4 regions of the Streptomyces sp. NPDC002888 genome follow, and region 4 is predicted to be linked to each of the others. Evidence: riboswitches for the same ligand, from Rfam matches in the RefSeq annotation. Region 4 holds a riboswitch; each other region holds the start of a gene.
What was found. Region 4 has a riboswitch for cyclic di-AMP ahead of ACFYWX_RS33450 (M23 family metallopeptidase). Riboswitches for the same ligand answer to the same signal wherever they lie in the genome.

Region 1 (7,684 bases), on a different contig from region 4:
CGGGGCCGCCGAGGACGGCCGAGCGGTTCGGCCGGGCCGAAAGGGGAGGTCGGGCGGTTCGTGGGCGCCGACGGGGTGGACGAGCGGTTCGGGCGGGACCGCTGGGGGCGCCCACTGCGGAGGCCGGGCTAGGGTGACCGCGTGGCAAGAGTGCGGTTGAGTGTGGCGGAGCGGCGCGAGGAGTTGTTGCGGGCCGCCGTCGAGCAGATCGAGGCGCGGGGCGTGGCGGCGGTGAGGATCGCCGATGTGGCCTCGGCGCTCGGTGTGAGCAACGCGCTGGTGCTCTACCACTTCTCGACGAAGGAGAAGCTGGTCGCCGCCGCCTTCACCCGCGCCGCCGAGGACGACCTCGCGCATCTGCGCAAGCTCCTCGGCCGCCGCACGACGGCACTGCGGCGGCTGCGGTCGGCCGTGCGCTGGTATGCCCCGACGGGGCAGGCCAAGGGCTGGCGGCTGTGGATCGAGGGCTGGGCGGTGGCGCTGCGCGAGCCCGCCCTGCGGGAGGTCACCCGGGGCCTCGACCGGCGGTGGAAGGCGGCGATCACCGAGGTCATCACGGAGGGCGTGGCCGGCGGCGAGTTCGCGTGCCCCGACCCCACCGGTGCCGCCCTGCGGCTGACGGCCCTGCTCGACGGGCTCGCCGTGCAGATGACGTCGTACGAGGGTGGGGTGCCCCGGGTGCGCGCACTCGAGTGGGTCGACGACGCGCTGGCCCGGGAACTCGGGGTGGAGCGGGAGGCGTTGACGGCGTCGGATCGGTGAGCGCCGCACCGAGCGCCCGCCAGACCTCCCGATCCACCCTTCACGCCACCGCGGCGATCCGCATCCTGATGTCGTCCGGCGACAGGGTGCCCTTGGCCGTCACGTGGTCGCCCGAGGACTCCCCGCGCAGCCGCCGGCCGATCCACGGCACCAGATACTCGCGCGCCCAGTGCACGTCGTCCCGCCGCACGTCGAGGGTGCCGCGCACCGGGAGCGGAGGCCAGGGCTGCTCCGGGTCGGCGGGGACCTCGAGGCCGAGGGCCTGCCCGGCGCGCAGCGCCACGCGCGTGTGCCCCTCGGGAGACAGGTGCAGCCGGTCGTGGTCCCAGGCCCGGCGGTCCTGGACGGACTTCAGCGACCACAGGTCGAGCACGGGACAGCCGTACCGGTCGGCGACGGCGCGGACGTGCCCGTTGTAGGTGGCGATCTTGCCGCGCAGATGCTTGAGCACGGGGATGCCACGGGTGTCGAAGCCGGTCGTCACCATCACGGTGCCGGCCACGGCGGTCAGCGCCGCGATCGCCTGCTCGAAGCGCTCGGCGACCTCGTCCGGGTCGGTGCCGGGGCGGAGGATGTCGTTGCCGCCCGCACAGAAGGAGACCAGGTCCGGCGCGAGCGCGACGGCCTGCGGGAGTTGGTCCGCCACGATCTGGTCGAGGAGTTTGCCCCGTACCGCGAAGTTGGTGTACTCGAAGTCGCCCTCGGGCCGCCGGTCCGCGAGCAATACCGCGAACCGGTCGGCCCAGCCGACGAACGCCCCGTCGGGGCCGGGGTCGCCTACGCCCTCGGTGAAGCTGTCCCCCACCGCCACGTACGACCCGATCACTGATCTGCTGTCATTCTTCGAATCGTCTGCCACAGCAGTTCATGATTCACCCCCGAATGTGACCTACGCGACCGTAGGCAAGGGTTGACGGGCGGTGAGATAAGCCACTGCTAAAGAGTTTGCCAATCAGGGAATAGGGCGTCAGGCCTGCCGGTGCAGGGACCACACCCGGAATCCGCTGATCCGGAAGTGGCTCCAGGTCGTGCGGAACGCGAAATGCCCGCCGGTGTACGGCTCCGGGTCGGTGTAGTCGAAGACGAGCCGCCCGTTGTTCCACCAGCGCACAGTTGAGCCGTCGGAGACGATGCGGACGTGGTTCGGCTCGTTCGCGACGAGCAGCGGCTCGGTGTAGTCGTAGATCAGCGGGCGCACGTCCGCCTGGCCGACGTAACGGCGCAGCCGGGTGGTGGTGTTGGTGTTGGCGCCGTAGCCGACGTAGTACGTCTTGAGGTAGTCGTACTCGGCGAGCGCGCCGCCGCGCCGGGTGGCGAAGAGGTCGTCCGGGGAGCGGACGTCGACGGCGTTCCAGAAATTGTTGAGGTCCGAGACACGGTCGTTGACGCCGCCGGCGGAGACGGGGGTGGCGGTGTACTCCAGGACGTACGGAGCCTCGAGCGGCTGCCTGAACCAGATCGTCGCACCGGCGGGCACGTCGACCTCCAGGATGCCGCGGGAGGCGGTGACGGTGCCGCCCTTCTCGAGTTCGACGGCCCACCGGTCGAGGCCGTGGCGGAAGTCGTCGTGGGCGATGAGGCGGCGGTGGCGGGGCGTGGCGCTCGCGGTGGTGGCGGGGGCGAGGCCGGCCAGGGCGGCGCCGGCAGCCAGGGCGCCGAACGCTCTGCGCGTGGTCGTCACGGGAAACGGCTCCTTCTCGGGGTGAAGTGCGGGATGGAAAGCGCTTGCCATCTGACGGGGATCACTGTCTCCCGGCTCCGCCCTCGCTGTCGACACTCCTGGAACCCCTGCCACAGAACCGCAACGCGGCGATCATGAGCGAGCGAGTCCGGACACACCGAAGGCCGGACCCGGGGATCGGGGTCCGGCCTTCGGCAGCGTGTCAGGCAGGGGTGTGGTGCGGGGGTGCGGTGCTCCGTCAGCCGACGGTGACGCCGTGCGAGCGGAGGTAGGCGACCGGGTCCACGTCCGAGCCGTAGTCCGGGGTGGTCCGGATCTCGAAGTGCAGGTGCGGTCCGGTCACGTTGCCGGTCGCGCCGGAGAGGCCGACCTGCTGACCCTCGGTCACGGTCTGACCGGCGGAGACGGAGAGCGAGGACAGGTGGCCGTACTGGGCGTAGTAACCGTCGCCCAGCTTGATGACGACCTGGTTGCCGTACGCGCCGCCCCAGCCCGCGGAGACGACCGTGCCCGCGGCCACGGCCTTGAGGGACGTGCCGGTCGGGACGACGAAGTCGACGCCGGTGTGGTAGCCGCTGGACCACATGCTGCCCGCCATGTGGTACGGGGTGCCGATGGTGGCGCCTGCCACGGGGAGGGTGTAACCGCTGCCGGTGGAGGTGTCGTTGGACTGGGTGGCCGTCGTGGTCTTCGCGGCGGAGGACTTCGAGGACGTGGAGGTCTTCGAGGAGGCCGAGGGCTTGGACGCCTTCGACTCCGAGGAGGACGGCTTGCCGGTGCTCGTCGCGGCCTTCTTGCCTATGGAGAGCTTCAGGCCGGGGTGGATGAGCGACGGGTCGGAGCCGATGGCCTCGCGGTTGTCGGCGTAGAGCTTCTTCCAGCCACCGCTGAGGTGCTGGGCCTCGGCGATCTTCGAGAGGTAGTCGCCGGACTTCACGGTGTAGGTCCGCGCGCTCGCGTTGTCCGCGGCGGTCTTCTTCTCGGCGGCCTTCTTCTCCACCACCGGAGCGGACTGAACGGCCTTTTCGGGAGCGGACTGGGAAGGAGCGGCGTGGGCGCCGGTGGCCCCGAGAAGGGGGAGGGCGAGCGCTGCGCCACCGGTTCCGGCGACGGCGATGGAGCGGGTGAAACGTTGGGTCTTCGGGCGGCGGTGCTTACCCTTCGCGGGCATGGCGAATTCCTCTCCGGCGCCTGCGAGGTGAGCTGTCGGGTGCGAGCTGGAGATGCCCGGCCGCGCCGAGGCGCGGCTTAACCCCAAGCCGTTCCGGGAACCGGAACAGGCGGTCTTACCTGTGGGTCCCCCGCTCCTGCCGTGCACGGGTCAGTGGGTGCGGTTCTCCGGCGGCGGCAGGATTGGGCGTCCGTCCGGATTGGTGTGGAACGTAAGCGACCAGGACGCGAAGGGACAAGCAGAGGGTTGCGTGGCAATGCGCTTTTCGTGATCCGCCGCGAGAATCCCCGGTGACACTCCGTGTAATACGAAGGCACCGTTTTTCGTGAAAGCCCTTGAAAACCACCTGAATTACGTGGACATGACGGGCGACGCACGGTCACGGATATGACGCTAATCACGTGACGTCGCTCCAGACCCTTTTCTTTCAGAGCGAATTGGAATTAACCCTGCAATTCGGACAGAACTCTCAGATGCGGCGCAGCCGGAGAACTGCCGCATCCAGGTCACCCCGCAGTCCGGTGCGCAGCCCGTGGTGCAACAGCACGGCACCTCGATGAATTTCGCCCGTTTCGAGGCATTCGTACGAGGCTGTCGGGTCGAGCCCGCGCAGCCGCAGCGCCGGCACCGGCTCGCCGTGATGCTGCGCCTGCAGCCAGGCCAGGACGACGGACTCGTCCCCGCGGACGTACTGCACGGCACTGAGTCCGCCCCGCGGGGGCCGTAGCCGGTAAAGGTCCCCGTGCTGCACCAGCGGACGGATCTTCTTGTAGAGCTCCACCCACTCCCGGGCCTCGGCGAGTTCGTCCTCGGTCCACTGGGCGAGGTCGCCGCCGACTCCGAGGACGCCCGCCATGGCACTGACGAACCGGAAGCGCAGGGAGCTGACCCGGCCGTTGAGCTGAGTGTTGGGGCTGTCGGTGACCCAGGCGGCCATGACCCGCGCGGGGTGGATCTGGCTGAAGCCGTGCTGGATGGCGAGCCGGTCGAGGGGGTCGGTGTTGTCGGAGGTCCACACCTGGTCCGTACGGCTCAGCACGCCGAGGTCGATCCGGCCGCCACCGCCCGAGCAGGACTCGAAGGCGACACCCGGGTGCGCCGCCCGCAGCCGGTCCAGCAGGGCGTAGAGGGCGTTCACGTGGTCGACCCAGAGTCGCTGCGGATACTCCTCGCCCGGCCAGCCGGCGTCGGTGAAGCAGCGGTTGAAGTCCCACTTCACGTAGTCGATCGGGGCGCTGGAGAGGAGAGCGTCGAGCTGCTCCCAGAGATAGTCCTGGACATCCCGGCGGGCGAGGTTCAGTACGAGCTGATTGCGGAGTTCAGTCCGCTTTCGTCCCGGTTGGTACTGCACCCAGTCGGGGTGCGCCCGGTACAGCTCGCTGTCCGGGTTCACCATCTCGGGCTCGACCCAGATGCCGAACTGCATCCCGAGGGCGTGGACGTAGTCGGCGAGCGGCTGCAGGCCGCCGGGGAAGCGGTCCGGGTTGGGCCGCCAGTCGCCGAGCCCGGCGCGGTCGCTGGTGCGCGCCCCGAACCAGCCGTCGTCGACCACGAACAGTTCGACGCCGATGGTCGCTGCCTGCCGCGCGAGGGTCGCCTGCTGCTCCTCGGAGATGTCGAACTCGGTGGCCTCCCAGGAGTTGAACAGCACGGGCCGGTCCCGCTCGGCGTCCGGGACGACGTACGTCCGCTGGTAGGCGTGCCAGACCCGGCTCGCGCCGCCGAAGCCGCCGTCGCTCCACAGGCCGGCGAAGACGGGCGTGGTGTACGACTCCCCCGCCGCGAGGCGCAGCAGGCCCGAGTCGTCGTACCCGGCGCCGCCGGTGATCTGCACGCGCGCGTCCGGGAGTTGGGCGACGGCGATCCGCCAGGAGCCGGACCAGCCGAGCGCACAGCCGTAGACCTCGCCGCGCTCCTCGGTCGCGTCGGTGTCGAGGGCGACCCACGGGAGGTGCTGGTGACCGGTGTGGCCGCGACGGCTGCCGATCACCTTCTCACCGTAGGTGAGGGGGGAGGACGTCAGCCGGGACTCGGCGGCCCAGCGGCCGTGCAGCTGCGACAGGCGCCAGCCGTCACGGTCGGGCAGGGTCCAGGTGGCGGAGTCGGCGCGCAGCAGCTCCAGGGAGGCGGGTCCCTGGTTGTCGAGCGTGACCCAGCGCTCGACCACGTCGTCGCGGATGCGGTAGTGCAGCGTGACGAGCAGCCCGGCGTCCCGGAAACGCAGTCGCAGGAGGTCGCCCTCGGTGTCGTACGCCTCGAAGCGCCACTCGGTGCCGCGCCGCTCGTCGGTGCGCACGGACAGGGCGGGCCGGGTGAAGCGCGGGCCCCCCTCGACGGGGTACTCCTCGCGGCCGTCGAGCGGGGACTCGAAGGGCCAGTAGTCGGGCAGCGGGCGGACGGCGAGGGCCTCGGCGTCCGCCAGGGCGATTCTCGGGCCCCAGTGCAGATGGAGGAGCTCGTGGTCCTCGGTGACGTGGACGGCGTAGCTGCTCGTGGGTCCCGAGAGCAGCCACGTACGGCCGTTTTCCGCGATCTCCAGCATTCAGGCCTCACAGATCCGAACAGGTGCGATCAAGCACCAACATCATCAAGGTCCGGAGGCGTTCCGGGCAACGCCTGTGGACAACGCGTCGCCGCGGCATGCCACCCGTAATCGGCCTGTGGACAACTCGTTGGCCCGTAAATCGGTGTCGTATGGTCGAGACCGCACCCCGTCGGTCATTCGACGAGCCGCGCAGGCGGGGGCCGACTGGGAGGAGCCCCCGTGACGCAGCAGGTCCCGTCGACCGAACCCGAGCTGGCCGGGGTGCGCAACTTCCGCGACGTGGGCGGACTGCCGACGGCAGACGGACGGCGGGTGCGGCACGGAGTGCTGTTCCGCAGCGGCCATCTCGCGCACGCGACCGACGACGACGCCGCGTTCCTCACCACCCTGGGCCTGCACACGATCTTCGATTTCCGCAACGCGGCGGACCAGAAGCTGGAGGGTCCGGACGTCGAGCTGCCGGGCGTGCGCAATGTGAACCTGCCGCTGTCCGACCCGGCGGACGGCTCCGAGTTCTGGAAGATGGTCCGCGACGGCCACGCCGACCAGCTGCGCGAGATCCTCGGCGACGGCAAGGCCGCCCACCGGATGATCACCTCGTACCGCACGATCATCAAGGAGCGCACGGCCGAGCACTCCCAGGTGCTGCACGCCCTCGCCGAGGACAGCGTCCCGGCCCTGATGCACTGTGCGGCCGGCAAGGACCGCGCGGGGCTGTCCATAGCCGTGACGCTGCTGGCCCTGGGCGTGGAGCGCGAGGCGATCGTCACCGACTACCTGGAGTCGAACGCCAAGCACCGCCGCTACAAGGTGCACCGCGGCGGCTCCTCCGCCGGCGCCTACTCCCCCGAGGTCATGGAGCTGCTCAGCCCCCTCTTCGACGCCCGCGCCGCCTACCTGTCGGCGGCCTTCGAGACCATCGAGGAAACCTGGGGCGGCGTCGACCCCTACCTGGAGCAGGGGCTGGGACTCGCCCCGAAGACCCGGGACCGGCTGCGCGGGCGGCTCCTCGACTGAGGTCGAGCCGCGTCCTCTAGTGCCGGGCCCCGGCCTCGAACAGCAGCCAGATGAAGGCGGCGAGGGCGTGTCCCACGGCGATGTAGATGATCAGCCGGACCCAGAGGGCACGAGGGAACTTCTGTTCGATGTCGCTCATGGCGTTTCTCCCGTGGTGGGGCCGAGGCAGAGCGTCGCCGTGGGGCTCTGCAGCAGCGTGTGGACGAAGAGGAGTTCGACCCCGTCGGGGTCCCGCGCGGCGATGCGGTGCGGGGTAAGCGAGTCGAAGTGCGCACTGTCGCCCGGCCCGAGCCGGTGCGCGGTGTCGCCGAGGCGCAGGAGCAGCCGCCCCTTGAGGACGTGCAGCCACTCCTCGCCGGGGTGCACGCGCACGATGTCGCCCTGCGAGCCGTGCGGCACATGGACGCGCAGGGCCTGCATCCCGCGCCCGGGGGCGCCGGCCTGCCAGTATGTCCAGCCGCCCGCCGCGGTCGGCTCCATGTCGGTGGCGCGTACGACGGCGTCCCGG
Region 2 (7,684 bases), on a different contig from region 4:
CACATCATGATGACAAGTGGGAACCGGTGTGCACGGTGACCCGTTGTCAATGCCGCGTGAGCTGCCTCTCTGGGTCGCCGACCCCCCTGCGAGCCCTCGCTCGAGCCCCTCTCCGGCGCCGCTCCGGAACACCCTCATACCATGCTTCTGAACGCGTTCAAAGGCCTATTGGGCCCCCAGAAGGGTCAACCGGACCCTTCTCGTCGCCCTGGAGTGCCGAATTCCTTGTGAAGAACTTCACGAACTTTTCCGGCGGGGTGCCTCCGAGGGGTTCATCCGAACCCCTCGGACGCGCTCATCCGTGATACATGCCTGCTCAGAAGGGGCCTACACCGCGGAGAACGCGATGCCGTCGAGGATGTCGTGTTCACTCACCACGACCTCCTCGGCACCGATTCGCTCCATGATCGTCAGGAGGACGAGGGCGCCCGCCGCGATCACGTCCACGCGCCCCGGGTGCATGGAGGGGATGGCCGCGCGTTCGGCGTGGGTGGAGTGGAGGAGCCGGTCGGTGATCTCGCGGACCGTGTCGCGGGAGACGCGGGAGTGGTGGATGACGGACGAGTCGTACTCGGGGAGGTCCTGGGCGATCGCCGACACCGTCGTGACGGATCCGGCGAGACCGACCAGGGTGCGCGCCTCGCGCAGGGGCACGGTCTCCTCGGCGAGATCCAGGGCCGCCTCGATGTCGGCCCGCATCGCGGCGATCTGCTCCTCGGTGGGCGGGTCGGCGACCACGCCGTCCCGCACGAGGTGCCGCTCGGTCATCCGTACGCAGCCCACGTCGACCGAGCGCGCCGCGCGCACGTGGTCGTCGCCGACGACGAACTCCGTCGAGCCGCCACCGATGTCCACCACCAGGTAGGGACGGGACAGGTCGTCGCGGCCCGCCAGCTCCTTCGTCGCCCCGGTGAAGGAGAACTCGGCCTCCTGGTCGCCGGAGATGACCTCGGGTTCGACGCCCAGGATGTCCACCACGCCGCGCACGAACTCGTCGCGGTTGGAGGCGTCCCGGGAGGCCGACGTGGCCACGAACCGCACCTTGCCCGCGCCCAGTTCGCGGATGACCTCCGCGTACTCGCGGCACGCCGCGAACGTGCGCTCCAGCGCCTCGGGGGCCAGCCGGCCGGTCCGGTCCACGTCCTGGCCGAGCCGAACGATCGTCATACGCCGGTCGAGCTCCAGCAGTTCACCCGTGGCGGGGTTGACGTCCGCGACGAGGAGCCGGATGGAGTTCGTACCGCAGTCGACGGCGGCGACCCGGCCGAAACCGTCGGGAACGAGCGGGGTGTCCGCGAAGAAGCCGCTGCGGGCCTCGGCGGGGTCGGAGACCGTGCCCTCCTCGCCCGGGTGCTCGTCCGCCGGGTCCGGCGCCACGAGCTGCTGCACGCACGGCCCCTTGCGCCACCACTCCGGCAGCATCGCGAGCGCCTCGTCGCCCAGCGGGTTCACGCCCGGCCCCGCGGCGAGGGAGTGGCCCACCAGCACGTGCAGGCACTTGACCCGGTCCGGCATGCCGCCCGCGCTCGGGAAGCCCTTCAGGACCTCGATGGCGTCACGGCGCGCGATGTAGTCCTCGTGTGCGGCACGGTACGCGGCGGCGAGTTCCGGGTCGGTCTGCAGCCGCTCCGTCATCTCCTTCATGACGCCGTTCGCCTCCAGCGTGCCGATCGCCGAGGCGGCGCGCGGGCACGTCAGGTAGTACAGCGTCGGGAAGGGCGTGCCGTCGGGCAGACGGGGGGCCGTCTCGACGACGTCCGGCCGGCCGCACGGACACCGGTGCGCGATGGCGCGCAGCCCGCGCGGCGGGCGTCCGAGCTGCTGCTTGAAGGCCTCGACGTCCGCGTCGGTGGGCTCGGTGCGCGGAGTGGTCGGCGGGGGCGTTTCCATGCCTGTCTTTCTATCGGGTCTACCGGTCCATCGGGCCTACCGGCCCATTGGGTCTACCGGTCTCACTGGTCGGAGGCGTCGGACTTGTCGACCCCGTCCCAGACGTTGGAGTACCAGGGGCGGTCGGCCGCCACCAGGTCGGCGTGTGCCTGCTTGGCCGCGGCCGGGTCGATCACGATGTACCCGGTCTCGCCGGGCATCACATAGTGCAGCCGCTGCCGGATCTGCTGCTCCGCGTACGCGTCGTCCTGCCAGCGCGCCTTGAGGTCGCGCAACTGTTCGACCCGCTGCTTGGCCTGCGCCTTCTCCCGCTGCAGATCGGCGACCTCGGCGCGCTGGGAGACGTACTGCCTTATCGGATAGGCGAGGGCCACGATCAGCGAGCACAGGACCAGGGCGAGCAGGGCCGCCCGGCTGGTCAGGCGGGAGCGGCGGGCCTGCCGCTTGGTCTGGGAGCGGTAGACACGGGCCGCCGTCTGCTCACCGAGCAACCGGATCCTGGTCGCGGTGGAGAAACGGTCCCGGTCCTTCACGGCCATGTCCCCGCGCCTCCCGTTTCACACGTGCGTACGTCCCCGCACACGGTACGGGACCGAGTACGGGGACGTACGTACGACTGGCTAAGGCTTAACCCGGGAAGGCCCAGCCCTTGAAGGTTCAGCCCTTGAAGGTTCAGCCCTTGAAGCGGGGGAAGGCCGAGCGGCCCGCGTACACCGCCGCGTCGTCGAGGATCTCCTCGATGCGCAGCAGCTGGTTGTACTTGGCGACGCGCTCGGAGCGGGCCGGGGCGCCGGTCTTGATCTGGCCGCAGTTGGTGGCGACGGCCAGGTCGGCGATGGTGACGTCCTCGGTCTCGCCGGAGCGGTGGGACATCATGCACTTGAAGCCGCTGCGCTGGGCCAGCTCGACGGCGTCCAGGGTCTCGGTCAGCGAACCGATCTGGTTGACCTTGACCAGCAGGGCGTTGGCGGCGCCCTCGTCGATACCGCGGGCGAGGCGCTCGGGGTTGGTGACGAACAGGTCGTCGCCGACGAGCTGGACCTTGTCACCGAGCTTCTCGGTGATGGTCTTCCAGCCGTCCCAGTCGTCCTCGAACAGCGGGTCCTCGATGGAGACGAGCGGGTACGCCGCGACGAGCTCGGCGTAGTAGTCGGTCATCTCGGCGGCGGAGCGCTCCTTGCCCTCGAAGAGGTAGGAGCCGTCCTTGTAGAACTCGGACGCGGCGACGTCGAGCGCCAGGGCGATCTGCTCGCCGGGGGTGTAGCCGGCCTCCTTGACGGCCTCGAGGATGAGGTCGAGGGCCTCGCGGTTGGAGCCGAGGTTCGGGGCGAAGCCGCCCTCGTCGCCGAGGCCGGTGGCCAGGCCCTTGCTCTTCAGGACCTTCTTGAGGGTGTGGTAGACCTCGGTGCCCCAGCGCAGCGCCTCGGAGAAGGACTCCGCGCCGATCGGGGCGATCATGAACTCCTGGATGTCCACGTTGGAGTCGGCGTGCGAGCCGCCGTTCAGGATGTTCATCATCGGCACCGGCAGCAGGTGCGCGTTCGGGCCGCCCAGGTAGCGGAAGAGGGGGAGGTCGCTGGCCTCGGAGGCGGCGTGGGCGACGGCGAGCGAGACGCCGAGGATGGCGTTGGCGCCGAGCGAGCCCTTGTTGTCGGTGGCGTCCAGGTCGAACATGGCCTGGTCGATCAGGCGCTGCTCGGTGGCGTCGTAGCCGACCAGCTCCGGGCCGATCTGCTCGATGACGGCCAGGACGGCCTTCTCGACACCCTTGCCCTGGTAGCGGTTCGGGTCACCGTCGCGGAGCTCGATGGCCTCGAAGGCGCCGGTGGAGGCGCCGGAGGGGACGGCGGCACGACCCGTGCTGCCGTCGTCGAGGCCGACCTCGACCTCGACCGTGGGATTGCCTCGGGAGTCCAGGATTTCCCGGGCTACGACGACGTCGATGGACGGCACGAGCATCTCCTTCATGGGATGTGACGCTGGAAGTGCGGGGCCCGTGGGCCTTGCGACTAGAGCCTAACCGCCCCCGGGGCATCGGCAGCCGACCGACCGCCTCGTGGACAGGCTGACGGTACACATTGTTCCCGGCTGGAACAAAGGGCGGTACGGGGATTGCGGGCGAAGGACGGGCAAAGAAAAACCCCGCCCCGGTGCGTACGGGGGAACACGCACCGGGGCGGGGAGCCCGTGGGGACGGGGGGCCCTCACGTGTCCTCCACTGTGGAGGACACGGCTATGAGGACGCTTTGGTTCGGCTGGGGTCCGCGTAGGACCTCGGCTCGAGCCCGCGTATCACTTCAGGTGAAGCTGCTGGCCCGGGTAGATGAGGTTGGCGTCCTGGACGATGTCCTTGTTCAGCTCGAACAGCTTCTCCCAGCCGCCCGCGACCTTCTGCTTCGTGGCGATCGAGCTGAGGGTGTCGCCCGTGACGACCTTGTACTCGCCGTCGCCCTTCTTGACCTTCTTGCCGGTCGGGGTGGTGACGGTCTTCTTGGCGGCCGGGCGCTCGGAGGAGCGGGAGGCCTGCTGCTCGCTCGAGCGGGTGCTGGTGCCGCTGTCGTTCGAGGAGCTGCTGCCGGAGGAGCCGCTGCTGGAGGAGCCGCTGCCGGACGAGGTGTCGGTGCTGCCGCTGGAGGAGGCGCCGGACAGGCCCTTGCCGCAGACCGGCCAGGCACCCTTGCCCTGGGAGGCGAGGACCTTCTCGGCGACGGCTATCTGCTGCGCCTTGCTGGCCTGGTTGGCCTGGGAGGCGTACTGCGTGCCGCCGTACGCGGCCCAGGTGGAGGCGGAGAACTGCAGGCCGCCGTAGTAGCCGTTGCCGGTGTTGATGGACCAGTTGCCGCCCGACTCGCACTGGGCGACCGTGTCCCACTCGGAGGCGGTGGCGGCGGAGGCGTTGCCGGCCGCCATCAGCGGGGCGGCGACGGCGGCGCCGGTCACACCGGCGATGGCGATGGCGCGAGTGGTCTTGGACGGACGACGGTGCTTGCCCTTGCCGGAAAACAGCATGGTTGGATCCCCTCACCGACGCCTGCGAGGTGAGCTGTCGGGTTCGGGCCGGTTGAGTTGCCCGGCCGCACCTCTCACGAGGCGCGGCTTCACCCCAAGCCGGATCCGGTCTCAATGTCCGGGCCCGGCACTTACCTTGGGTCCCCCGCTCCTGCCTACGGCGCTTGACGCGACGACTGTTCCCGTACGGCCGCTGGCAGGATTCGGCGTTGCGGCAGCCGGGGCTCACGTTGGCGAGCGGTCATGACCGTAGACACGTGATCCACGGAATTTCAAAGACGATCAGGGCTTCTGAGACTCATCCCACACTTTCACCAAAGCGGACATTTTGTGTGAAGTGTGGCGCTAACTCCCGCCGCTTTTCGCCCTATTCAGCCCCGACTCGAAGGGTCTGACCGGCGGAGATGTTGTTCGGGTCGGCGCCGATCGCCTGCCTGTTCTCGGCATAGAGGGCAGACCACCCGCCGTCGAGGCCAAGGGAGTCGGCGATGGACGCCAGGGTGTCACCGGGGCGGACGGTGTAGGCGTGACGGCCGGAGGAGGCCGTCTTGGCCCCGCCGTCCGTGGTCTCGTCGGCACTGCCGCCGCGGTGACGGCCGGTGCCGGTGTCCACGGAGCCGGTCACGGAGCCGGTGTCCACAAGGCTCCAAGAACCCGCACCCTGCTGCACATTGTCCGACTCGTCGGACTTGTCGGATGCGGGGCCTTCCGCGGGCGAGCTTTCGGGGCTCCGTGAGTTCGTCGCGCCGGAATCGGCGGACGAATCGGACTTTGCGGAGTTATCCGACTTGGAGGGAGAAGAGGGCGAGGGGGGCGAAGGGGACGGTTCCGTGGAGGATCCGGTCGCAGAGTCGTCGGGGGTACTGGACGCACCCGAGGACTCATCGGATGTTCCGGAGGAGTCGGAAGAATCCGACGAATTGGACGATCCAGATGAGCCAGATGCGCCGGATGAGCCAGATGCGCCGGACGAATTGGACAGACCTCGGGAGGGCACGTCGTCGGCCACACCCGTGTCGACGTCGGCCGAGCCCGAGTCCTTTCCGAGTCCGGTGAGCAGTCCGCAGGTGGGCCAGGCGCCGGGGCCCAGGTCGTCGAGGATCTTCTCGGCGACGGTTATCTGCTGGGAACGGCTGGCCTTGTCGGCGCTGGAGGCGAACTCGAGGCCGCCGTACTTCTCCCAGCGCTCCTGGTTCAGGTGCAGGCCGCCGTAGAACCCGTTGCCCGTGTCGGCGCTCCACGCTCCGCCGGTCTCGCAGTCGGCCACCTTGTCCCACGTCGTGCCGTCGGCCGCACTGGCGCCGGTGGCCCCGAGCAGCGGGATGGCGATGGCGGAGCCGGTCACCCCGGCAGCGACGAGGAGAGCCGGAGCCTGGCGAGGGCGACGGTGGCGACCGTTCCCGGAGAGCATGCGGTGACCTTTCGCGAGACAGCACGTACCCACGCGGCGGGTGAAGCCGAGTCGCCGCGTTGACGAGTGAACGTACCGACAGCCGATCACTTGTCACAAGTTAATGCCGCGTAGATCACGTGAAGATCACAGAGTTGAAGGCATGTCACCTTGATGTATCGGGTACACAGCGCACTCGCCCGGTCACCATGAGGGCGTGAACTCCACCGGCAGCGTGCGCAGTCCCCGCATGATGAGTCCGCCCCGCCACCTCAAGTCGGCCGGATCCCCGCCAAGTCGCAGGTCGGGAAGCCGGGTGAGCAGCGTGGCGAGCGCGGTCTGCCCCTCCAGACGGGCCAGCGGCGCGCCGAGACAGTAGTGGATGCCGTGCCCGTAACCGAGGTGCTGGTTGTCACGCCGTCCGAGGTCGAGGACGTCCGGCTCCGCGAACCGCTCCGGATCCCGGTCCGCGGCGGCGAGTACGACGAGAACGGGGTCCCCGGCCGCGATGTCCTGCCCGCCGATGCTGAGCGGCTCGGTGGCGAACCGCCAGGTCGCGAGCTCCACGGGACCGTCGTAGCGCAGGAGTTCCTCGACGCCGGTCTCGAGGAGGTCGGTGTGCCCGGCGGTGAGGGAGTCCTGCAGGCGGGCCCGTTGTTCGGGGTGGGTGAGGAGGGCGTAGGTGCCGTTGCCGATAAGGTTGACGGTCGTCTCGAAGCCGGCGAACAGAAGGATGAACGCCATCGCGGCCGCCTCGTTCTCGGTGAGGTGCTCGCCGTGGTCGGAGGCGCGGATGAGGCCGGAGATGAGGTCCTCGCCGGGCGCGGCCGTGTCCGGGAGGGCCTCGCGCTTGCGGTGGATGAGGTCGGCGAGGTAGCCGCGCATCTTCTTCACGGACCGCGCGACCCCGCCGCGCGGGCCTCCGCCGTGCCGGATCATCATGCCCGCCCAGTCCCGGAAGTCGTCCTGGTCCTCGCGCGGGACGCCGAGCAGGTCGCAGATCGCGTAGATGGGCAGGGGGAACGCGAACTCGTGGATGAGGTCGGCCGAGCCCCGGCCGGCGAACTCGTCGATGAGGTGGTCGGTGAGCTCCTGCACCCGCGGGGCGAACTCGGCGACCCGGCGCGGTGTGAAGGCCTTGCTGACGAGCCGTCGGAGCCTGGTGTGGTCCGGGGGGTCGATGTTGAGCAGATGCGTCATCAACTCGGCCTTGCGCTCACCGGGAATGCCGGTTTTGCCCTTGGCGTGCGCGGGTTCGTCATGATGCGCCGGGTTCTTGCTGAGCCGCTGGTCGGCGAGGGCTTGCTTCGCGTCGACGTACCGGGTGACCAGCCATGCCTCGACCCCGCTGGGGAGTTTCGTCCGGTGCACGGGGGCGTGCTCGCGCAGCCAGGC
Region 3 (7,684 bases), on a different contig from region 4:
AATCGGTGAGGAGTGGTGATTTCCGTGGTGTCCATCTGACCAAATCCGCCGGGGGGTTGCGTCAACCCGCGGACTCAACTCCATGTACGCCTGCGGTATGACATGAGGAGGCGGCGCCTCCCCCGACCCGTAGGGGTCGTACGGGTGACGCCGCCGCGCGGGCCGAACAGCTCGGCCCTTCAGGAACAGGCGACCGACACGGCATCGGTGACGTGACGCACATCACATACCTTGGGTGCTCCGAGAGAACCGAAGGCCCTAGCCGGCCCGGTGCACCACCGCGTCGCACAGCTCCATCAGGGCGACCTTCGCGTCGCACTCCTTCAGCGGCACCAGTGCGGCCCGGGCCTCCTTCGCGTACCGCACCGTGTCCTGCCGCGCCTGCTCCAGCGCGGGGTGCGCCCGCAGGGCCGCCAGCGCCTCGGCGTGCCGGGCGTCGTCGGTCAGGTCGGAGTCCAGCAGCTCGCACAGGGCGATGTCCTCGGACAGCCCGAGCCGGGCCGCCCGCTCGCGCAGCCGCAGCACCGGAAGGGTCGGGATGCCCTCGCGCAGGTCCGTCCCCGGCGTCTTGCCCGACTCGTGCGAGTCGGAGGCGATGTCCAGCACGTCGTCCGCGAGCTGGAAGGCGACCCCCAGCCGCTCGCCGTACTGCGTCAGGACGTCGACCACGGTCTCGTCGGCGCCGGACATCATCGCGCCGAACCGGCAGGAGACCGCGACCAGCGAGCCGGTCTTGCCGCCCAGCACGTCCAGGTAGTGCTCGACCGGGTCGCGCCCGTCCGTGGGGCCCGCCGTCTCCAGGATCTGGCCCGTGACCAGCCGCTCGAACGCCTCCGCCTGGACCCGGACCGCCTCCGGCCCCAGGTCGGCCAGGATGTGCGAGGCCCGCGCGAACAGGAAGTCGCCGGTGAGGACCGCGACGGAGTTGCCCCAGCGCGTGTTCGCACTGTCCACCCCGCGCCGCACATCGGCCTCGTCCATCACGTCGTCGTGGTACAGCGTGGCGAGGTGGGTCAGCTCCACGACCACCGCCGACGGCACGATCCCCGGCGCGTACGGGTCACCGAACTGCGCCGCGAGCATCACCAGAAGTGGCCGAAAACGCTTCCCCCCCGCTCGCACGAGGTGCTGCGCGGCTTCCGTGATGAAGGGGACCTCGCTCTTGGTGGCTTCGAGCAAACCTTCCTCGACGGCCGCCATTCCGGCCTGGACATCGGCTTCCAGAACCTGGTCCCGCACGCTCAGCCCGAACGGCCCGACGACGGTCACGAGGGGTCTCCTGTCTGCTGGTGTCTACCGGCGCTTACATGGTTTGTCGATAGGTCGCTGCCATCACTCAAGTCAGCGTATCCGGTCACCTTTCGATCACTGATGCCCCCCGCCCCTCCCACCGGCTACGTCGCTCGGGCGGGAGACGCCGGAAGTTTCCATACCGTCCGGTCGGTACGAAATCGGACTGCATGTCTTTGATCGTCCGATACGGCGGGACATTCATCGGCTTACCCGCGAGCAGGGATTCATGTCATCCAGCCATGGACGCGCTGCGCCCGATTTGCCGCAATTGATTTCTCAATTCCCCTTGGTGGCATATGAGCTGAGGATGCGCGCGCAGTGAATTGGGTCACGTGCGGGTTTATTCGGACACTTCACCGCACGCCACCTTCCCCCTTTGCCAGTCACCGAGTTGAGCCTTGGCAGCCGCAAAGGATCAAGTGCCCCATACGCCTCAGACCAAGGTCAATGGGGCGAGACGTGTATCCACTACTTGTTCCCGACATGTGCTCTCGCATACGTTCCCGGCCTGTCGGGCGGACGCCGAATCCTGCCGCCGCCCGCCGCAACCCATCGACGAACTCACTCACGTACGGCAGGAGCGGGGGACCCAGGTAAGTCGCCGGGCCGGGCATCGCACCGGACCGGCTCGGGGTGAAGCCACGTCGCCGTTCGGCGGCCGGCCGGGCATCTCCCAGCCCGAACCCGACAGCTCACCTCGCAGGCGACGGAGAGGAATTCGCCATGCCCGCTGCCGGCCTGCCCCGCCGCACCCGCACGTCCCGCCTCGTTCGCACCCTCGCCGTCGCCGGCACCGGCGCCGCCGTGCTCGCGCTGCCGCTCATCGGCGCGACCAGTGCCTCCGCCGCCACCCCGACCGTGACGAGCGCTTCGGTCATGGGGTACCCGAACAACCTCGACGGCTGGATCCGCGGGTCGCTCGCCATCATGGCCGAGCGGAACATCCCCGGTTCCTACGACGGGATCTACCGCAACATCATGCGTGAGTCCTCGGGCAACCCCGACGCCATCAACCTGTGGGACTCCAACGCGGCCGCCGGCACCCCGTCCAAGGGCCTCCTCCAGGTCATCGACCCGACGTTCCAGGCCTACCACGTGCCCGGCACGTCGTTCGACCCGTACGACCCGATCGCGAACATCACGGCGGCCTGCAACTACGCGGCGGCCCGCTACGGCTCGATCGACAACGTCTTCGGCGCGTACTAGTAGTCGGCGCGTATCAGAGCGCCCTGTCCCCTCCCCCGTCAGGCCTGGCGGGGGAGGGGGCCCCTGCCCGTAGCCCTCGCGGATTCCGGGCAGGGGGCCCCTCCCCCGTCAGGCCTGGCGGGAAGCACCCCCGGTCGAGCCTGACGGGAGGCACCGGTCGGGCCTGACGGGAGGCAACCGGTCAGGCCTGACGGGAGGCAACCGGTCAGGCCTGGCGGGAAGCCCCCTCCCCGTCAGGCCTGTGGGAACAGTCTTTCGAGGACGACGGCGATGCCGTCGTCCTCGTTCGACGTGGTGACCTCGTCGGCCATGGCCTTGAGTTCGGGGTGGGCGTTGGCCATCGCGACGCCACGGGCCGCCCAGTCGAACATGGGGATGTCATTGGGCATGTCCCCGAAAGCGATCGTGTCCGCCGGGCTCAGGCCCAGGTGCTCGGCGGCCAGCGCCAGGCCCGTTGCCTTGGTGATGCCGCACGGCTGGAGTTCGACGGTCCCCGGTCCCGACATGGTGACCGTCGCGAGGGAGCCGACCACTCCGCGCGCCGTCGCAGCCAACTCGTCGTCGGACAGGTCGGGATGGCGCAGCAGGACCTTGCTGATCGGCGCGCACCACAGGTCGGCGCGCCGTCCGACCCGCACGGCGGGAAGGGTCGGGTGGGGCATCAGATACCCGGGCTCGATGAGCGTGAGCCCGTCGACGCCATCCTGGTCGACCGCGGCGTACACCTGGCCCACCTCGGCCTCGACCTTCTCGAGAGCTGTCTCCGCCAACTCCCGGTCCAGGGTGACCGACCACAGCAGACGGCCCGCGCCGGCGTCGTAGACCTGTGCGCCCTGCCCGCACACCGCGAGCCCCCTGCTGCCGAGGTCGTCGAGGAGCGGACGCACCCGGGGCGCCGGCCGTCCCGTCACGACGAGGTGCTGGGCACCCGCCCGTGCCACCCGCGCGAGCGCGGCGAAGGACCGGTCGGAGACGGTGTCGTCGCCGCGCAGCAGCGTTCCGTCCAGGTCGGTGGCGATGAGTGAGTACGCGGTGCGCTCGTCAGATGCGGTGGGTGCGGCCATGATCAGAGAATACGGACAGGACACGCCCCTCGACTCAGCGCGAACCGGACGACGACGGCTCCCACCGCAGCCCCGCCGCGCCTTTCAACTCCCCTGCCGTGGTCGGGTTTTCACCCCCAGGTGGTGCCCGCAGGCTCCTTGATGGTGGTGTTGATCCGGTTGAACATGTTGGTGAGGGAGATGGTGAGGAGCAGAGCGGACAGCTGCTTCTCGTCGAAGTGGTCGGCCACCTCGTCCCACAGCGCGTCCGGCACCGACTCCTCGGACCGGTCCGCGAGCCGCGTCATCGCCTCCGCCAGCCTCAGCGCGACGCGCTCGGCGTCGTCGAAGAACGGGGCATCGCGCCAGGCGGCGACGGACGCGATGCGCTCCTCGCTCGCACCCCCCTTGCGCAGGTTCTGCGTGTGCGCGTGAACGCAGGCACTGCACCCGTTGATCTGACTGGCTCGCAGCCCGACTATCTCGGCGACCTCCTGGGGGAGGTCGCCCTCCCCGATCGCCTGGAGGAGGCTGCCGATGCCCTTCATGGCGCCGGGGAGGACATTGGCGGGGTTCTGCATGCGAGCCTGCATGGTCTTTCTCCTGCGTCAGTGGTCAGTCGCCGTTGGTGAGGCGCTTTCACTGCACTGACGGAGCGGAGAAGGCCGGTGTGACAGGCCTGCCGGTGTGACAGGCCTGCCGACGTCAGCCGGAGATTTCTTTCTTCCGGGAGTCTTCCGGGAGTCTTCCGGGATTCCCTTCTACCAGCGTCCGGCTCAGCCGTGCGCCGACGCGAGATGCCGCGCCAGCCTCGGCGAGGCGAACTCCGTGCCGCACACGAACCGCATCACCGGGCCGTACGACGCCGCGGCCGGCAGCCCCGTGAAGTACAGCCCCGGCACGGACGACACGTATCCCGCGCCCAGCTTCGGTGTCCCGCGGCTGACCGCGAGTTCGGTGCGCAGCTCATGGCCGAGGAAGTCCATCGCGGCGAGGTCGACGCGATAGCCCGTCGCCGCGACGACGTGGTCGGCGGACAGCCGCTCCGTGCGGCCGCCGTGGGTGCGGACCGTCAACGTCGTACCGTCCTGCGCCGCATCCGCCCGTACGACCCGGTCCACCTCGCTGACCTGCACCTTGCCCTCGAACCGGTCGCGCAGCCACCACGCACCGAGCGGCCCGAGAACACGACGGACCAGGTAGTGGCGGGCCTGGGCCGGCAGCTGGCGGTAGGGGTGCGGGTAGTAGGTCAGCGCCCACAGCGACCAGGCCCGTCCGAAGGGCGACTCGGGGCGCAGCCTGGGCTGGTGCCACGGGGGCGCGCCGAAGGCGACCCGGCCGCGCCCGCGCGAGACCACCCGCACCTGTGCGCCCGCCTCCGCCGCCAGCGCCGCCGTCTCCAGCGCGGACTGGCCCGCGCCGACGACGATCAGCTCGCGGCCGGAGAAGCGGGTGAGGTCGTGGTGCTGGGAGCTGTGGGAGACCGGGCCCGTGGGAGCGGGTCCGTCGGCCGCGGCCGTGGCCAGCTCCGGAGGCAGGTGGGCCAGCCCGGACAGGCCGGTGGCGACGACGACCGCCCGCGCGGTGAACAACTCGCCGGAGTCCAGCTTCAGTTCGAAGCCCCCGGCCCGGCTGCGGTCCACGGACACGACCCGCACCCGCTCCAGTTCGGGCACCAGCTTCTGCTGGAACCACTCCCCGTAGTCGATGAAGGTCTCGACGGGAATGATGTCCTCGTCGGTCACCAGCCGCCGTGTCCCGGCCGCGTCGCAGTAGTCGGCCAGGGTGTGGCCGTGCTGCGGGGCGTCGATGTTGGAGGCCACCGGGGTCGACTTCAGGAGCATGCCCGCGGGCATGTGGTCGCGCCAGCTCACCATGGGGTCGCCGAAGACACGGACGGGCAGGCCACGCGCCCTCAGATGGGCGGCGGTCGACAGGCCGAAGGGCCCGGCGCCGATGACTGCTACCGGTTGGATCACGAAGTCCCTCCCCAGGACGTCTTGCCTACTTCGTGGAGTTGCCGTTGCCGCGGCGGTTGGTCCGCCACAACTGATGGAGATGCTTCGCGCCCGGCCGCACGAAGCGCGCGAGCATCGTGAAGAACGGCCGCAGGTCGTCACCCGCCAGCCAGGCCAGTTCCGTCCCGCTCGCCCGCCGGGGCGCGTGCGGCGTCGTGTAGCCGCTGCGGCGGTAGGCGAGGAGGGCGGGCAGGTCGATGTTCTCCACGATGTACCGGTGGCCGGCTCGCTGTTCCCCCTCCGGAACGGTGCGCCCGGTCAGATCCAGATGCATGGCGCGGACCACGTCCACCCCCGACTCGTTCTCGAAGAGCCGGAACTGGGCGCCCATGCGCGGGTTGAAGTCGAGGAGCTTGTACCGCCCGTCGCGGCGGTCGAAGCGCAGGTCCAGGTCGATGATTCCGGTAAAGCCGATCTGCTTGATGAAACGCGCGGCGAGATCCGCGAGTTCCGGGTTGTCGACCACGTACGCGTTCGCCGTCATGCCCGCGTGCGGCGGCCAGGAACGGACCTTCACACCGGTGAACATGGCGAGCGGGGTCGAGTCCTGGTCGAAGTAGGCGTGCACGATCCAGTCCTCGGCGTCCTCCCGGGGCAGGTACTCCTGGAGGATCACCCCGGGGTCCCGGCCCCAGCCGCGGGCCAGGGCGAGCAGGCCCTCGCGGGTGGCGATCCTGGTCGTGCCGTTCACCGCGGGCCGTTCGCGCCGTACGAACGCCTCGCGGTTCTTGGCCACCACCGGGAAGGGTGCCTTCTCCGCGAAGGCGACGATGTCGTCGTACGACTGCGGGAAGGCGGCCTGCGGGCTCGGTATGCCGTGCTCCACGCACAGCTGGTGCAGCCCCTGCTTGCTGGCGAGGCGGCGCGGCAGCCCCGGGTCGACACGTGGGAAGAGGAAGGACTCCTTGAGGACGTCCTGGTGTTCGGCGATGAGGACGGCGGCCTCCTCGTCGGTGGGCACGAGGACGGCCGGCCGGCCGATCCGGCGCCCGATCCGCAACAGCCCGTCCACCAGCCGGTCCGGTTCCTCGGTGCCCGTCGTCGGCCACACGAACGCGCGCTCCAGGTATCGGGAGACGGCCGCGGGCGTGTACCGGTCCTCCGCGATCGCGTACATCGGGACCCCCAGCCGGCCCAGGCTGCGGATCGCACCGACGCCGCCGTGGTGCAGCGGATAGTCACCGAACTTGACGATCAGGCCCGGAACGTCCCGATCGGGTTCGAACGGCACACTGACGGCATGACTGGCCACGGGTCCCCCCACGTGTCCCCACGGACCGGACCCACCCCGTCCGTGTCCCCCCAAAGGACGCTAAGCCGGAATTACCCCCTCCCACAAGCCCAATTCGGACATTGCAAACTCTTTAGACACTGCCCAAGAGCGTCTTTGGACACTGCCCAAGAGCGGCAACTCGGCCGTAACGTGTGGCGCGGCCACATGACGGTATGCGGCACACACATGGTTCGCGACACATGGTGAGAGTGAGGCAGCCACCCCATGCCCCCCTTCGACGTCTCCGAGGGCGACCCCTTCGGTCCGCACAACCTTCCGTACGGCGTCTTCACCCCCGCCGGCTCCGATCCGGCCGACCGCAGGGTCGGTGTCCGCCTCGGCGACCACGTCCTCGACGCGGGCGCGGCCGCACACGCACTCGGCTCGCCGTACGCCTCCCTGCTCGCCCGGCCCTCGCTGAACCCGCTCCTCGCCGCCGGTCGCACGGCCTGGTCGGACGTGCGGCGCGCGCTGACAGCCTGGGTGACGGTGCCCTCGCACCAGGACGTCATCGAACCGCTCTTCCACCCCCTGTCCTCGGTGACCCTGCATCTGCCTTTCGAGGTCGCGGACTACGTCGACTTCTACGCCTCCGAGAACCACGCCCGGAACGTGGGCCGCATCTTCCGCCCGGACGCGGCGGACTCCCTGACCCCGAACTGGAAGCACCTGCCGATCGGTTACCACGGCCGCTCCGGCACGGTGGTCGTCTCCGGCACGGACGTCATCCGGCCGTCGGGCCAGCGCAAGGCCCCTTCCGACCCGGAGCCGGTCTTCGGCCCGTCGGTGCGCCTGGACATCGAGGCCGAGGTCGGCTTCGTGGTCGGGGTGCCCTCGCACCGGGGGAAGCC
Region 4 (7,684 bases):
GGCGGGGGCGGAGGCGGGCATCCCATGGGCGCCGATGCGGTCATAGCGTACGGTGGCGATGAACTCGCCGCCGATCGTGGCCGCGAGTCCCACCCGGTCCACAAAGTCGTGGTGCGTGAAGCGGTGGACGTCCTTGGCGGACAGGCGCGGGTAGGGCGCGAAGAAGCGGTAGTACTTCGACTCGTCCGAGACCTGCTCGTAGAAGCTGACCAGGCGCTCGGCGTCATCAACGGTGATGGGGCGGATGCGCGCGGTGCCGCCGTCGCGCAGCACCACGTCGGCTTCCCAGTGGGCGGGGTACTCGTGCCGGTCCGACGCGCTCTGCATGGGGCCAGAGTACGGCTCGCGTCCGACAACGGCGCGAGGCAGTCTGTGGAGGACGGAAGTCGGATCTAGGCCGAGGTTCGACGACCACATCCGGAACGGGACGCAGGACCGTTCCTGCCACGCTTCACGTGTGGAACACTGGTCTAGACAACCTGAGAATCGAAGGGCAGCATCACATGGCTGAGCGCCGCGTCAACGTCGGCTGGGCCGAGGGCCTCCACGCCCGCCCCGCATCCATCTTCGTCCGGGCCGCCACGGCCGCAGGTATCCCGGTGACGATCGCCAAGGCCGACGGCAACCCCGTCAACGCGGCCTCCATGCTGGCCGTCCTCGGCCTGGGTGCCAAGGGCGGCGAGGAGATCGTCCTCGCCTCCGAGGCCGAGGGCGCGGACGCCGCGCTCGACCGTCTGGCGAAGCTGGTCGCCGAGGGCCTCGAGGAGTTGCCCGAGACCGTGTGAGCGTCGCTCGCAGCATGCGCGGAGCCGTGTCGCCCCTTCCGGGCGGCGCGGCTCCGCCGTTTTCACGGCGCTTTCGCGAGGAATTACCGCAGGCATATAAGGGCGCCGCGTGACGTGATGCACGGAAAACATCGCGCAGGCACACCTGTGACGCGCGACCGGAAATTCCCGGCGCGCGCGAGAAAAGGGCAGCGGAAATACACGTCCACCGAATATCCCCCCTTTGTATACGGCCCCCGTGTTAATGCCGCTGGCCCGACATGTTTACGGGATGTTGCGAAGTCCTCACACGCTCCGGGTGTTCCCCGCCCGAAAAGCGCAGCCGGTGCGCGGCGGTCGCGCGCTCGGTGTGCAGCGCCGTGATCGCCCGCGCGCGCTCACCGTCGCCGCGCGCCACCGCGTCCACGATCGCGCCGTGCTCCGTCCAGGACTCCACGGGGTTGGCCGGGGCCTCCACCGCGTACATCCAGGCGATCTTGTGGCGCAGCTGGGTGAGCATGGAGGTCATCGCATGGCTGCCGGAGGCCTGTGCGAGCGTCTCGTGGAACCAGCTTCCCAATGAGCGCAGATCCTCGCTGTTGCCGCGCCTGGCGCGCTCCTGGCCCAGTCGCACGAGGCCGCGCAGCACCTTCAGATGGGCCTCCGTGCGCCGCTGGGCGGCCCGGGAGGCACCCAGCGGCTCCAGGAGCATGCGCATGTCCAGCAGGTCGGCGGCCTCCTGCTCGGTGGGTTCGGCGACGCACGCGCCCGCGTGCCGCCGGGTCACCACGAAGCCCTCGGCCTCCAGGGTGCGCAGGGCTTCCCGCACGGGGACGCGCGAGACGCCGTAGCGGCGCGCGAGGAGTTCCTCGGTGAGCCGGCTGCCGCGCTCGTAGACACCCGCGACGATGTCGTCCCGGATGGCCGTGCACACCGAATGCGCCGGAATACGCATGACCGACCTCCGCCTTAATCCCCGTGAAACGTCGACGATGGACGCGTGTTCAGTGACTCTATTGCAATGAGCCGGAATTTCCGATGGCGGGCCGGAATCCATGGATATTTTTTGGACAGCGGGGTCTGTGAAACGGCGAAAGCCCCGGCTCGGGGAGCCGGGGCCGCGGGATGTCCTGCGGTCTGTCGTCAGACGTTCACGCCGTGCTGACGGAGGTAGGCGACGGGATCGATGTCCGAGCCGTACTCCGGAGTCGTACGGGCCTCGAAGTGCAGGTGCGGCCCGGTCACGTTGCCGGTCGCGCCGGAGAGGGCGATCTGCTGGCCCGGGGTGACCTGCTGGCCCACCGAGACGCCGATGGACGACAGGTGGCCGTACTGCGTGTACGTGCCGTCGTTCATCTTGATCACGACCTGGTTGCCGTAGGAGCCGCCCCAACCCGTCTGGACGACGGTGCCGGAGCCGACCGCGTGCACCGCGGTGCCGCTCGCGGCGTGGAAGTCGACGCCGGTGTGGCTGCCGGAGGACCACAGCGATCCGCCGGACTTGTAGCCGGTGGAGACGTAGGAGCCGGAGATCGGCGCCACGAAGGCGTTGAGGCGCTTGCGCTCGGCGGCGCGCACGGCGCGGGCCTTGACCTCACGCGCCTGCTCGGCCTCCTCGCGCGCCTTCTTGGCCTCCGCGGCGGCCTTCTTGCGCGCGGCCTCCTCGGCCGCCTTCAGTTGCGCGGCCTCCTTCTGGGCCGCGGCCTGTTCGTCGACCCTGACGGCGACCGAGTCGCCGACGGTGACGACGGGGGTGAGGCCGGTCTGTTCGACGGCGGTGTCGGCGGCGAGCGCCGGCGCGGCGGTCAGGGTGCCGATGACACCGGTGGTGGCGAGCGCGGCGACGCCCGCGGCGCGGGCGGTGGTGCGCTTCATGCGGCTGGGACGACGGTGCTTCCCGGTGGCGCAGGTGAACGCCATGAAGTTGAGGGGTCCTTTCCTTCCTTCTCGCCTACCGGGTTAGCTGACGGGTTCGGAGCAGGAAGGTCTCCTACGGGCCCCCTCGCGACACGCGCGGGCGTCCGATTCACCCCAGGGACTGCCTAGTTGGGTCCCCGGCTCCCCTGGCTCGCGCCGTACGGGGACTCGGCGATGACTGTCCGGTGCCGCGGTTGCGGCGCACTGCCTGACGAACAGCCCGGATGACGCTAAGCGGGACGACTTTCAATCCCCAAACGGATCGCGGCTTTTGTAGCGCATCCCACAGGCCAGACAGGCAACCTCTCCCCCAATTCGGACATCAGGGGGCCCTGGAGACGTTTCCGCCCCAGGGCCCCCTGCGCCTGTGTGCCGCTACTCGGCGGACACCACCGTGACGGCGCCGATGCCGAGGGCCTCGACGGGCTCCTTGATCTGCGCGGCGTCACCGACGAGGACCGTCACCAGGCGGTCCACCGGGAAGGCGCTCACGGCGGCCGCCGTGGCCTCCACAGTGCCGGTCGCGGCGAGCTGCTGGTAGAGCGTCGCCTGGTAGTCGTCCGGCAGGTGCTGCTCGACCTGGTCGGCCAGCGTGCTCGCGACGGCCGCGGCGGTCTCGTACTTCAGCGGCGCCACGCCGACGAGGTTCTGCACGGCGACATCGCGCTCGGCGTCGGTGAGGCCGTCCGCCGCGAGCGTGCGCAGCACCGTCCAGAGGTCCTGCAGGGCGGGGCCGGTGTTCGGGGTGTCGATGGAACCGCTGATGGCGAGCATCGCGGCACCCGAGCCGTCGGGGGCCGAGCGCAGGACCTGCCCGAACGCCCGCACACCGTAGGTGTAGCCCTTCTCCTCGCGCAGCACACGGTCCAGGCGGGACGTGAGGGTGCCGCCGAGGCAGTACGTGCCGAGCACCTGCGCGGACCACACGCGTGCGTGCCGGTCGGGGCCGATGCGCCCGATGAGCAGTTGCGTCTGGACGGCGCCGGGGCGGTCCACGATGACGACACGGCCGGTGTCGTCGGCGGTCACCGCCGGCACGGGCCGCGGCTGGGCCGAGGAGCCCGTCCAGGCGCCCAGGGTGTCGCCGAGGAGCGCGTCCAGGTCGAGGTCGGTGAGGTCGCCGACGACCACGGCGGTGGCCGTGGCGGGGCGGACGTGCTTCTCGTAGAAGGCGCGAACGGCCGCGGAGTCGATGTTCTGGACGGTCTCCTCGGTGCCCTGGCGCGGGCGGGACATGCGCGAGGTCGCCGGGAAGAGCTCCTTGGAGAGCTCCTTGGCGGCACGGCGGGAGGGGTTGGCCAGCTCGTGCGGGATCTCGTCGAGGCGGTTGCGGACGAGCCGCTCGACCTCGCTGTCCGCGAACGCGGGCGCCCTGAGGGCGTCGGCGAGCAGACCGAGGGCCTTCGCCAGGCGCGAGGCCGGGACTTCGAGGCTGAGGCGCACGCCGGGGTGGTCGGCGTGTGCGTCGAGGGTGGCGCCGCAGCGCTCCAGCTCGGCGGCGAACTCCTCGGCGGAGTGCTTGTCGGTGCCCTCGGAGAAGGCTCGGGCCGTGATCGTGGCGACGCCGTCCAGGCCGGCCGGCTCGGCGTCCAGGGGCGCGTCCAGGAGCACCTCGACGGCGACGACCTGCTGGCCGGGGCGGTGGCAGCGCAGAACCGTGAGGCCGTTGTCGAGGGTGGCGCGCTCGGGGGCCGGGAAGGCCCACGGCTTGGCCTCGCCCGCCTGGGGCTGGGGGTGGAAGTCCATCGTGGCGAGCTCGGTCACTGGGCCGCCTCCTCGTTCTCGTCCTGGTCGGCGGGGGCTTCGGGGGCGGTGGGCTCGTAGACGAGCACCGCGCGGTTGTCGGGGCGCAGGCGGGCCTTGGCGGCCTCCTGAACCTCCTGAGGCGTCACCTCCAGCACGCGCTGCACGGCGGTCAGGGCGAGCTGCGGGTCACCGAACAGCACGGCGTAGCGGCACAGTTCGTCGGCGCGGCCCGCGACCGTGCCGAGGCGGTCCAGCCACTCGCGCTCCAACTGGGCCTGAGCGCGCTCCATCTCCTCGGCCGTGGGGCCCTCCGCGGCGAAGCGGGCGAGCTCCTCGTCGATGGCGGCCTCGATGACCGGCACCTCGACGTCACCGGAGGTCTTCACGTCCAGCCAGCCCAGGGAGGGCGCCCCCGCCAGCCGCAGCAGGCCGAAGCCGGCCGCCACCGCCGTACGGTCGCGTCGTACGAGGCGGTTGTAGAGGCGGGAGGACTCGCCGCCGCCCAGGACGGTGAGGGCCAGGTCGGCCGCGTCGCACGCGCGCGTGCCGTCGTGCGGCAGCCGGTAGGCGGCCATCAGGGCGCGCGCCGGGACCTCCTCCTCGACGACCTCACGCAGCTGGGCGCCGATGACATCGGGCAGCGCGCCGTCACGCGGCGCGGGCTTGCCGTCGTGGCCCGGGATGGAGCCGAAGTACTTCTCGACCCAGGCGAGGGTCTCCTCGGGATCGATGTCGCCGACCACGGACAGGACCGCGTTGTTGGGCGCGTAGTACGTCCGGAAGAACGCGCGCGCGTCCTCCAGGGTCGCCGCGTCCAGGTCGGCCATCGAGCCGATCGGCGTGTGGTGGTAGGGGTGGCCGTCCGGGTAGGCGAGGGCGGTCAGCTTCTCGAAGGCCGTGCCGTAGGGGACGTTGTCGTAGCGCTGGCGGCGCTCGTTCTTGACGACGTCGCGCTGGTTCTCCATGGACTCGTCGTCCAGGGCGGTGAGCAGGGAGCCCATGCGGTCTGCCTCCAGCCAGAGGGCGAGCTCCAGCTGGTGGGTGGGCATGGTCTCGAAGTAGTTGGTGCGCTCGAAACTGGTGGTGCCGTTGAGCGAGCCGCCGGCACCCTGCACCTTCTCGAAGTGGCCGTTGCCCTTCACCTGGCCGGAGCCCTGGAACATGAGGTGCTCGAAAAGGTGAGCCAGGCCGGTACGCCCCTTGACTTCATGGCGCGAACCGACGTCGTACCAGAGGCACACCGCCGCGACGGGGGTCAGGTGGTCCTCTGAGAGCACCACGCGCAAGCCGTTGGCCAGGCGGTGCTCGGTCGCTGTCAGGCCGCCGGAGCCTGCCTGGGCTGTGGCCGTGTGACCCATGGGCATGTACATCCCTTCGATCGCGGGAGCGGTCCTTGCAACCGCGGATTTCCTGCTGGTCCTGCCACTTTATGCAAGCGTGCGGACGGTCGGCGAAGTTCCCGGAGGTCGTACGCCGAGAGCGAGAAGTCGGTTGCGGGCGGCGATGGCGTAGCCTGCGGGCAGTCGTGCCGCAGGGCCGCCCCGGTGGGCGCACGCGGCGCCTCTCGGCGTCGGGCCGAGCGTTGCGCACCGGGTCCCGGCCCGTGTTGTCAGTGCCACGGTCCACAATGGTCCGCGTCAGATCCCGTCAAACGCTTCAGCAAGAGTGAGCCGAAGGCGACGTGAGCGCCCCGTAGGCGAGCGACCAGGAAACAGGAGGAGCCGGCAGCGATGGCCCGCCGCAGCACGAAGACCCCGCCTCCCGACGACTCGTACGAGGAGAAGATCCTCGACATCGACGTAGTCGACGAGATGCAGGGATCCTTCCTCGAGTACGCGTACTCGGTCATCTACTCCCGCGCCCTGCCCGACGCCCGGGACGGACTCAAGCCGGTCCACCGCCGCATCGTCTACCAGATGAACGAGATGGGCCTGCGCCCCGACCGCGGCTACGTGAAGTGTGCCCGCGTCGTGGGCGAGGTGATGGGCAAGCTCCACCCGCACGGCGACGCGTCGATCTACGACGCCCTGGTGCGCATGGCGCAGCCCTTCTCGATGCGGGTGCCGCTCGTCGACGGGCACGGCAACTTCGGCTCGCTGGGCAACGACGACCCGCCGGCGGCCATGCGGTACACGGAGTGCCGTCAGGCCGCGGCGACGAGCCTGATGACGGAGTCGATCGACGAGGACACGGTCGACTTCACGCCCAACTACGACGGCCAGGAGCGGGAGCCGGTGGCCCTGCCCGCCGCCTTCCCGAACCTCCTGGTGAACGGCGCGTCGGGCATCGCGGTCGGCATGGCCACGAACATGCCGCCGCACAACCTGAGCGAGGTCATCGCTGCCGCCCGCCATCTGATCCGCCACCCGAACGCGGATCTCGAAACCCTGATGAAGCACGTCCCCGGCCCGGACCTGCCCACCGGCGGCCGGATCGTCGGCCTCGCCGGCATCCGGGACGCGTACGAGACGGGCCGTGGCACGTTCAAGATCCGCGCGACGGTGTCGGTGGAGACGGTGACCGCGCGTCGCAAGGGCCTGGTCGTGACGGAGCTGCCCTTCACGGTCGGTCCCGAGAAGGTGATCGCCAAGATCAAGGACCTGGTCGGTTCGAAGAAGATCCAGGGCATCGCCGACGTCAAGGACCTCACCGACCGCGCGCACGGCCTGCGCCTGGTCATCGAGATCAAGAACGGCTTCGTGCCGGAGGCCGTCCTGGAGCAGCTCTACAAGCTGACGCCGATGGAGGAGTCCTTCGGCATCAACAACGTGGCGCTGGTGGACGGTCAGCCACTCACGCTGGGCCTGAAGGAGCTCCTGGAGGTCTATCTCGACCACCGCTTCGAGGTCGTACGTCGCCGCAGCGAGTTCCGCCGGAGCAAGCGGCGCGACCGTCTGCACCTGGTGGAGGGCCTGCTCACGGCGCTCGTCGACATCGACGAGGTCATCCGGCTGATCCGCTCCAGCGAGAACTCCGCCCAGGCGAAGGAGCGCCTGATGGAGCGCTTCTCGCTGTCGGACGTCCAGACCCAGTACATCCTGGACACCCCGCTGCGCCGCCTCACCAAGTACGACCGCATCGAGCTGGAGACGGAGAAGGAGCGGCTCAACGCGGAGATCGCGGAGCTGACCCGGATCCTGGAGTCGGACGCGGAGCTGCGCAAGCTGGTCTCCGCCGAACTGGCCGCAGTGGCCAAGAAGTTCGGCACCGACCGGCGTACGGTGCTGCTGGAGTCCTCGGGCGCCCCGGTGGCGACC

Region 1: linked by a shared signal. The riboswitch ahead of ACFYWX_RS26680 (peptidoglycan DD-metalloendopeptidase family protein) and the one ahead of ACFYWX_RS33450 (M23 family metallopeptidase) in region 4 are both predicted to bind cyclic di-AMP.
Region 2: linked by a shared signal. The riboswitch ahead of ACFYWX_RS18240 (transglycosylase family protein) and the one ahead of ACFYWX_RS33450 (M23 family metallopeptidase) in region 4 are both predicted to bind cyclic di-AMP.
Region 3: linked by a shared signal. The riboswitch ahead of ACFYWX_RS27825 (transglycosylase SLT domain-containing protein) and the one ahead of ACFYWX_RS33450 (M23 family metallopeptidase) in region 4 are both predicted to bind cyclic di-AMP.

What each region holds. Positions count from the first base shown of each region.
Region 1 is NZ_JBIAPU010000017.1:84,168-91,851, forward strand. It holds gene ACFYWX_RS26665 (TetR/AcrR family transcriptional regulator) at 142-762, shown strand; gene ACFYWX_RS26670 (SGNH/GDSL hydrolase family protein) at 803-1,588, opposite strand; gene ACFYWX_RS26675 (DUF6250 domain-containing protein) at 1,730-2,443, opposite strand; gene ACFYWX_RS26680 (peptidoglycan DD-metalloendopeptidase family protein) at 2,682-3,614, opposite strand; cyclic di-AMP (ydaO/yuaA leader) riboswitch at 3,619-3,780, opposite strand; gene ACFYWX_RS26685 (alpha-galactosidase) at 4,084-6,156, opposite strand; gene ACFYWX_RS26690 (tyrosine-protein phosphatase) at 6,379-7,176, shown strand; gene ACFYWX_RS26695 (DUF6126 family protein) at 7,193-7,315, opposite strand; gene ACFYWX_RS26700 (helix-turn-helix domain-containing protein) at 7,312-7,684, opposite strand, start outside.
Region 2 is NZ_JBIAPU010000010.1:108,361-116,044, forward strand. It holds gene ACFYWX_RS18220 (exopolyphosphatase) at 328-1,230, opposite strand; partial or broken gene ACFYWX_RS18225 (DUF501 domain-containing protein) at 1,486-1,890, opposite strand; gene ACFYWX_RS18230 (septum formation initiator family protein) at 1,953-2,429, opposite strand; gene eno (phosphopyruvate hydratase) at 2,563-3,843, opposite strand; gene ACFYWX_RS18240 (transglycosylase family protein) at 4,183-4,899, opposite strand; cyclic di-AMP (ydaO/yuaA leader) riboswitch at 4,904-5,072, opposite strand; gene ACFYWX_RS18245 (transglycosylase family protein) at 5,267-6,310, opposite strand; gene ACFYWX_RS18250 (cytochrome P450) at 6,494-7,684, opposite strand, start outside.
Region 3 is NZ_JBIAPU010000018.1:89,945-97,628, forward strand. It holds gene ACFYWX_RS27820 (polyprenyl synthetase family protein) at 259-1,269, opposite strand; cyclic di-AMP (ydaO/yuaA leader) riboswitch at 1,837-2,012, shown strand; gene ACFYWX_RS27825 (transglycosylase SLT domain-containing protein) at 2,017-2,499, shown strand; gene ACFYWX_RS27830 (HAD family hydrolase) at 2,733-3,563, opposite strand; gene ACFYWX_RS27835 (carboxymuconolactone decarboxylase family protein) at 3,674-4,135, opposite strand; gene ACFYWX_RS27840 (FAD-dependent oxidoreductase) at 4,319-5,521, opposite strand; gene ACFYWX_RS27845 (ATP-grasp domain-containing protein) at 5,547-6,791, opposite strand; gene fahA (fumarylacetoacetase) at 7,059-7,684, shown strand, end outside.
Region 4 is NZ_JBIAPU010000024.1:122,965-130,648, reverse strand. It holds gene ACFYWX_RS33465 (GNAT family N-acetyltransferase) at 1-327, opposite strand, end outside; gene ACFYWX_RS33460 (HPr family phosphocarrier protein) at 504-785, shown strand; gene ACFYWX_RS33455 (GntR family transcriptional regulator) at 1,027-1,719, opposite strand; gene ACFYWX_RS33450 (M23 family metallopeptidase) at 1,908-2,684, opposite strand; cyclic di-AMP (ydaO/yuaA leader) riboswitch at 2,699-2,865, opposite strand; gene ACFYWX_RS33445 (M16 family metallopeptidase) at 3,057-4,445, opposite strand; gene ACFYWX_RS33440 (M16 family metallopeptidase) at 4,442-5,791, opposite strand; gene ACFYWX_RS33435 (DNA topoisomerase (ATP-hydrolyzing) subunit A) at 6,158-7,684, shown strand, end outside.